2 regions of the Nocardia sp. NPDC055002 genome follow, and region 1 is predicted to be linked to the other one. Evidence: riboswitches for the same ligand, from Rfam matches in the RefSeq annotation. Region 1 holds a riboswitch; the other holds the start of a gene.
What was found. Region 1 has a riboswitch for cobalamin ahead of ACWF99_RS02570 (ABC transporter substrate-binding protein). Riboswitches for the same ligand answer to the same signal wherever they lie in the genome.
Positions count from the first base shown of each region.

Region 2: another riboswitch for cobalamin. It lies ahead of metE (5-methyltetrahydropteroyltriglutamate--homocysteine S-methyltransferase); the one in region 1 lies ahead of ACWF99_RS02570 (ABC transporter substrate-binding protein).

Region 1 is NZ_JBSGWE010000001.1:536,075-539,480, forward strand. Features, by position in the region: gene ACWF99_RS02565 (FecCD family ABC transporter permease) at 1-381, opposite strand, end outside; gene ACWF99_RS02570 (ABC transporter substrate-binding protein) at 378-1,415, opposite strand; cobalamin riboswitch at 1,445-1,636, opposite strand; gene ACWF99_RS02575 (hypothetical protein) at 1,828-2,052, shown strand; gene ACWF99_RS02580 (helix-turn-helix domain-containing protein) at 2,318-3,085, shown strand; gene ACWF99_RS02585 (MarR family winged helix-turn-helix transcriptional regulator) at 3,138-3,406, opposite strand, start outside.
Region 2 is NZ_JBSGWE010000006.1:145,159-148,564, reverse strand. Features, by position in the region: gene ACWF99_RS24295 (pyruvate carboxylase) at 1-1,066, opposite strand, end outside; cobalamin riboswitch at 1,368-1,553, shown strand; gene metE (5-methyltetrahydropteroyltriglutamate--homocysteine S-methyltransferase) at 1,691-3,406, shown strand, end outside.

The DNA of each region.
Region 1 (3,406 bases):
GACCGCGGCACCGAGGAAGCCGAACCAGATGAATCCGCCCGTCGCCGTGAGGCCGAACGCACCCATCGCGATCACGATCGCCAGGGACGCACCAGCGTTGACGCCGAGCAGGCTGGGCCCGGCAAGCGGGTTGCGGGTGAGCCCCTGCATCACCGCGCCCGCCAGCGCCAACGCGACACCGGCGAGGAGTCCCGCGACAGTTCTGGGCAGCCTGATGTAGCGCACGACCCGGTCGGTGTCGGTCCCCTGGAAATCGGTGAACGCGACCACGGCCTGGTCGAGGGTGAGCGGGTGCGAGCCGATCAGGATGGACGCGACGCAGACAGCCACCAGCGCGGCACCGGCCACCATCGGACCGGCGCCGCGAGCGGTGCGCGTCACCGCCGGAACAGCTCGGGATGAATCAGGGCGGCGACCAGTTCGGTCGAGTGCGCGATCCGCACCCCTGCCGCCCGGTCGGCGAACAGGAACGGGTGCACAGTCGCATTCCGCACGGCCGCCAGATTCGCGAACGCCGGGTTTGCGACGATCTTGTCGACCTGGGGCTGACCGTCGGCGCGCGTGTAGGTCGCCTTGCAGCACAGACTGGTCAGGATGATGTCGGGGTCACGGGCGATGAGCTCTTCCGCGCCGACGGGCACGTTGCGTTTCGTGGTGAGATCGGCGAAGGCATTCACGCCACCGGCGGCCTCGATGATCTGGGTGATGAAGTCGATGCCGCCTGCCACGGTGTAGGAGCCGTCGTCTTTGGGGGTGACGACCGCGACCCGCGGCTTCCCGGCGTTGCCGACCTTGGCCCGGATCGCGTCGATTCGTGAACTCAGCTGCGTGACAACTTCTTCGGCGCGCTCGGAGGTGCCCCACAGGGCACCGAGGTCGCGCAGGTCGGCGTACACGTTGTCGAAGCGCACGGTATCGGGGTCGATCGCCTCATCGGCGAGCCCGTCGGCGCTCGGGCACAGCGGACTCAGCACCCAGGTGCGCACACCCAATTCGTGCAGGCTTGCCCTGGTACCGACGCTGTTCTGCGCCGAGGAGGCGAACACCCCGTTGAAACCCGACATGACGAAGTCGGGTCGCTGGGCGAGCAGTTCGTCGCGACTGGGCAGCTTCTCGACGTATGGCGAGCGCGCCTGCGCGCCGGCATATTCCGCGAGCACGGCGGAGTCCAGGAATGCTGTCCCCACCAGCCGATCGGTGACACCGAGCGCGTGCGCGATCTCGATCGAGGGCTGATACGCCGCGTAGATCCGCTGCGGTGGGCCGTCGACGGCGACGTCGATCCCACAGTTCACGCGGGTGACGGCAGCTGCGCCGCCCGCGTCGGAGAGGGGTTGCACACCACAACCGGTGACAACAATCGTGCAGGCGAGCAACGCGCCGGAACGTAGGCGCGCGAAAACAGAGCGGGTCAAGAGTCGGCCTTCCAGGTCCTCGTGGAATGGGGTACTGCGTAGCCGTGGCCGGTCTCCTGGCTGACGGGATAGTGCGCGGTGAATCCACCTTCCCAGGGCAGGACCCCAGTGGCTCCGGATGACAGACGTCGTCCGAATCGATTCACAACTCCCGATCACAGTGGCGAGGGCCGCACCGGTTCTACACCGGTTTCCCGAACACCACGGCTGGTGAACTGTAGCAACGTCGACCTCAGCGAGGGGTCGGCGCCGGGGCCTGTGCTCGAGCGCGGTCTCCGGATCCGATCCACAGCCGACTCCCAGCCGGGTCCCACCGGGCTCGACGGTTGCGCCGCGAAGATTCAGCTATCGGCCGAGCACTTCGGCCGGCCGACGATCTCGGCGGTGAGATCGAAGATCAGGAGGAACGCGCATGAGGATGAAATCGACACTGGCCAAGACCGCGGTGGCGAGCACGCTGGCACTCGGGGTGCTCGGCGCGACAGCGAGCGTGGCGAGCGCGGATCCGGGTGGGCACGACCAGCAGCGGCCCGAGCAGAGTCAGGAGCACCGGCCGCAGCAACAGCCGGAGCATCACCGAAACGACGCGCCGCAGCACGGTTTCTGGTTCTTCGGCACCTGGGTCCCCCTGCCCTGAACCCCCACCGCAGACCCGGTGCCCGCCGGGCCTGCGGTGCTCGTTGCTACGAGTTGCGCTGCGGGACTTGGCTATCCAGCTCACGAACCCCATCCGTGCTCCTGCCGGTGACGAATGGATTGCAGGCGGGTCGGCACCGTATAACCGGTACCATTCACTCCCCTGAAGCCGACCCGCCTGCTTTTCACCAGCTCCTGTCCGGCCATCGATGCTGGTCGACATCAGCCGGCGCGGTTACGGGCGGCGCACCGATACGCTGGCAGGTGTGACCGACAGTGCGCCTGCGAAACCGCGTGGTCCGGCGCGGTCACCGGTGGTCTGGATCCGGCCGGGTCATGCCGGGTATATCGGGCCCGAACTCGGCGTCGACCTGCATTCCACCTCTGTCGCGGTACTCAGCGTCGGGCTCGACGGGCCGTTCGTCCTCGAGACCGCCACCCACGGTGAGATCCTCACTCGTAGCGCGTACGCCCCGGCTCGCGCGGTGCACCGGGTGAACACCCTCGATAAACCGATCCTGCTCCTGTGGTCGCATGCCTCGGCCATCGAAGGACAGATGGCGACCACCGAGGGCCCCTACGGATTCGACCACCTTCGCGAGCGCGAACTGGTCGAGCAGTGCCGTCTACCGGACACGGACCCGGGTCGGATCGTGGCGCTGGCCGGCGCCGGTCCCCCTGCCGAGATCGATCCGCGCATCGAGCGCGTCGCGGCCGCGATCCGACAACACCCGGATCGGGCGTTCCGGGCCGAACCGATCGCCGCGAATCTCGGCCTGTCCACCTCGCACTTCCTGCGATTGTTCGTCCAGCAGTACGGGACCACTTTCCGCCGATACCAGCAGTGGGCCCGCGTCCTGCACGCGATGCGCGACGTCGCCGCCGGCCACGATCTGACCCGATCGGCGACGGACGCGGGGTTCGCCACACCCTCCCATTTCAGCGAAACCTTCCACCGCATGTTCGGGATGTCCGCCACGGCGGCCCTGCGCTCGGGGTTCCGATTCGACCTCGAAACCACACCTGCACCCTGACAGCTGGGGGCCGATCAGCTACCCGGCTCGCCATTCGGACAAAGAGACAGCCTCACGACTGGTCGGACACAGCGATAGCCGCCGGGTTCGTGGCATCGCGGATCACGCGCAGGCCGGTGATCAAGCCGTCGAGTTGAGTGGGGGTCAGCAGGCCGGTGAGCCATTGCTCGAGGGCGGCCAGGTAGTCGGGAAGGACCTGTTCGAGGCGGCGGATGCCGGCGTCGGTCAAGGCCGCGTAGGCACTGCGGCGGTCGGTCGGGTCGAGCTGGCGTTCTATCAGTCCCGCGGCGGCCAGGCGGTCGACAACACGGGTGACGCCGC
Region 2 (3,406 bases), on a different contig from region 1:
CGGTGTCGGGGCGGAAGCCGTTGGCCGGGTCCTCGGTGGTGATGCGGCACTGCAGGGCGGCGCCGCGAATCTGCACCGTCTCCTGGCTCAGCCCCAGGTCGGCGAGGGATTCGCCCGCCGCGATGCGCAGCTGCGACTGCACCAGGTCGACGTCGGTGATCTCCTCGGTGACCGTGTGCTCCACCTGGATGCGCGGGTTCATCTCGATGAACACGTGGTTGCCGCGCTCGTCCAGGAGGAACTCCACGGTGCCCGCGTTGATGTAGCCGATCTGACGGGCGAAGGCCACCGCGTCGGCGCAGATACGCTCGCGCAGTTCCGGTGACAGGTTCGGGGCGGGCGCGAGCTCGATCACCTTCTGGTGGCGACGCTGCAGCGAACAGTCCCGCTCGAACAGGTGCATGACATTGCCGTGCTGGTCGGCCAGGATCTGCACCTCGATGTGGCGCGGGTTCACCACCGCCTGCTCGAGGAACACCGTCGGATCGCCGAACGCCGACTCCGCTTCGCGCGACGCGGCTTCGATCGACTCACGCAGCTGCTCGGGTGCGGCCACCCGGCGCATGCCACGACCACCGCCACCGGCGACGGCCTTGACGAAGATCGGGTATTCGAGTTCGGCCGAGGCGGTGAGCAATTCGTCGATATCGGCCGAGGGCTCGCTGGACTTCAGGGTCGGCAGTCCGGCCGCCTTCGCCGCCGCGATGGCCGTGGCCTTGTTGCCCGCCATCTCCAGGATCTCGGCGGTGGGGCCGATGAAGGTGATGCCCGCGGCGGCACAGGCCGCGGCGAGGTCGGGGTTCTCCGACAGGAAGCCGTAGCCGGGGTAGATCGCGTCGGCGCCGGCGGCCACCGCTGCGTCGATGATGGCCTCGATCGACAGATACGCGCGAACGGGATGACCCTCTTCGCCGATCTGATAGGACTCGGCCGCCTTCAGGCGATGCACGGAATTGCGATCCTCGTACGGGAACACCGCGACCGTTCCGATGCCGAGTTCGTAGGCCGCGCGGAAGGCACGGATAGCGATCTCACCACGATTTGCGACCAAGACTTTCGAGAACATTGGCCTACGGTACCCGGCCACGAGCCGGGGCCGGACACGCAAGGTGGCTTCGCAGCAATCTTCACACCGCACACCCGCCTACCTGCGAAGTTGCGTTCATCGGGCCGTCACATCTCACCGTGCGCAGCGGTGCGCGGTGCGCACGGACGGCGTGGGCGCAACCGCAGGTCACGGCCGTGTTCGGGATGGGGCGGTGACCCGTGGCCCCGCCGAGGGCCTATGCTGAGCGGGCAGCTGGTTCGCGTGCGCGGTGGAAGAGTCGGAGCCCCGACCTCCCGCGTAAGCGTCGAAACCCGGGTGCGGATCATGTTCCGCACCGGGTGAGAGGGAACCCGGTGAGAATCCGGGACTGTCCCGCAGCGGTGAGCAGGAACGACCGCCGTCATCAGCACTGGGCTGCACGCCTGGGAAGCGACGGCCAGTAGGTCGGTCGATCACACGACCGGTGCCCGCGAGTCCGAAGACCTGCCGACTGTGCCGGATACGCCGTATCCGGCGGCCACCGCCTCGTGGATCGGGCGCGCGGACCACCGATGCCGACCTGTCGTATCTTCTCGCGACTCTGTCGGCTGTGTGGCGTGTGCCCGCGAAAAGGCGGCGGCTCTCCCTGCACGACACTGGAGAATCTCCGTGACTGTTTCGCATACCCCGTTCACCGCAACGGTTCTCGGTCTACCGCGAGTGGGCCCGAACCGGGAACTCAAGCGCGCCACCGAGTCCTACTGGGCGGGCCGCGCCGATGCCGCGCATCTGCACGCGGTCGGCCGTCAGCTCCGTCGCGCCCAGCTCACCGAACTCGCCGCGGCCGGATTGGATTCGGTGCCGGTGGGCACCTTCTCCTACTACGACCAAATGCTCGACACCGCGGAGCTGCTGGGCGCACTGCCGGCGCGGGTCGCCGCAATCGCCGATCCGCTCGACCGCTATTTCGCGGCCGCGCGCGGCACCGACGCGGTCGCTCCGCTGGAGATGACCAAGTGGTTCGACACCAACTACCACTACCTGGTGCCCGAAATCGACGCGGCCACCACCTTTTCCCTGCACCCGGGCAAGCTGCTGACCGAACTCGACGAGGCGATCGAGCTCGGGGTCCCCGCACGGCCGGTCGTGATCGGTCCGATCACCTTCCTGAAGCTCGCCAAGGCCGTCGACGGCGCCGCGCTGGAGCGGCTGCCCGAGCTCGTGCCGCTGTACCTCGACCTGCTGGCCCAGCTGGCGGACGCGGGCGCGCGGTGGGTACAGATCGATGAGCCGGTGCTGGTCACCGACCTGACGGAGGCGGAGCTCGCTCTGGTCGGCCAGACCTACGGTGCGTTGTCGGCCGCGCAGAACCGCCCCGCGATCCTGGTCGCCACCTACTTCGGGCACCCCGATGCCGCACTGGCGGCGCTGGCCGACACCGAAATCGAGGGTATCGCTCTCGATTTCACGGCGGGCGCCGTCGTCTCGGCGGTCGCGGCACTGCCCGCGCTGTCCCGCAAGCTCGTGGTGGCGGGTGTGGTCGACGGCCGCAATATCTGGCGCGCCGACCTCGACGCCACCCTCGGCACCCTGGACGACCTGCTCGGCAGCGCCGACGCGGTGGCGGTGTCGAGTTCGTGCTCGCTGCTGCACGTGCCGTATTCGCTGACCCCGGAGACCGGGCTGGACGAACGGCTGCGCTCGTGGCTGGCCTTCGGCACCGAGAAGGTCGGCGAGGTGCGCGTCCTGGCCACCGCCCTCACCGCGGGTGCCGACGCCGTCGCCGACGAGCTGGCCACGGCCCGCGCCGCCGCCGACTCACGCCGGACCGATCCGCGTCTGCACAACGACCAGGTCCGCGGCCGGCTGGCCGCGCTCGACGAGAACGACCTGACCCGCTCCCCCGCCGACGAGCGTCGCGCCCTGCAGCGCGATCACCTCGACCTGCCGGTGCTGCCGACCACCACCATCGGCTCCTACCCGCAGACCTCGACCATCCGGCTGGCCCGTGCCGCGCTGCGCAAGGGCGAGATCGACCACGCCGAGTACGTGCGGCGGATGCGGGCCGAGATCGCCGACGTGATCACCCTGCAGGAGAAGCTCGGTCTCGACGTGCTGGTGCACGGTGAACCCGAACGCAACGACATGGTGCAGTACTTCGCCGAACTGCTCGACGGTTTCGCCGTCACCGAGGCGGGCTGGGTGCAGTCCTACGGCACCCGCTGCGTGCGTCCGCCGATCCTGTTCGGCGATGTCACCCGGCCCGAGGCGATGACGCTGTCGTGGATCGGGTACGCCCAGTCGCTGACCACCAAGCCGGTCAAGGGCATGCTCACCGGCCCGGTGACCATTCTGGCGTGGTCGTTCGTCCGCGACGAC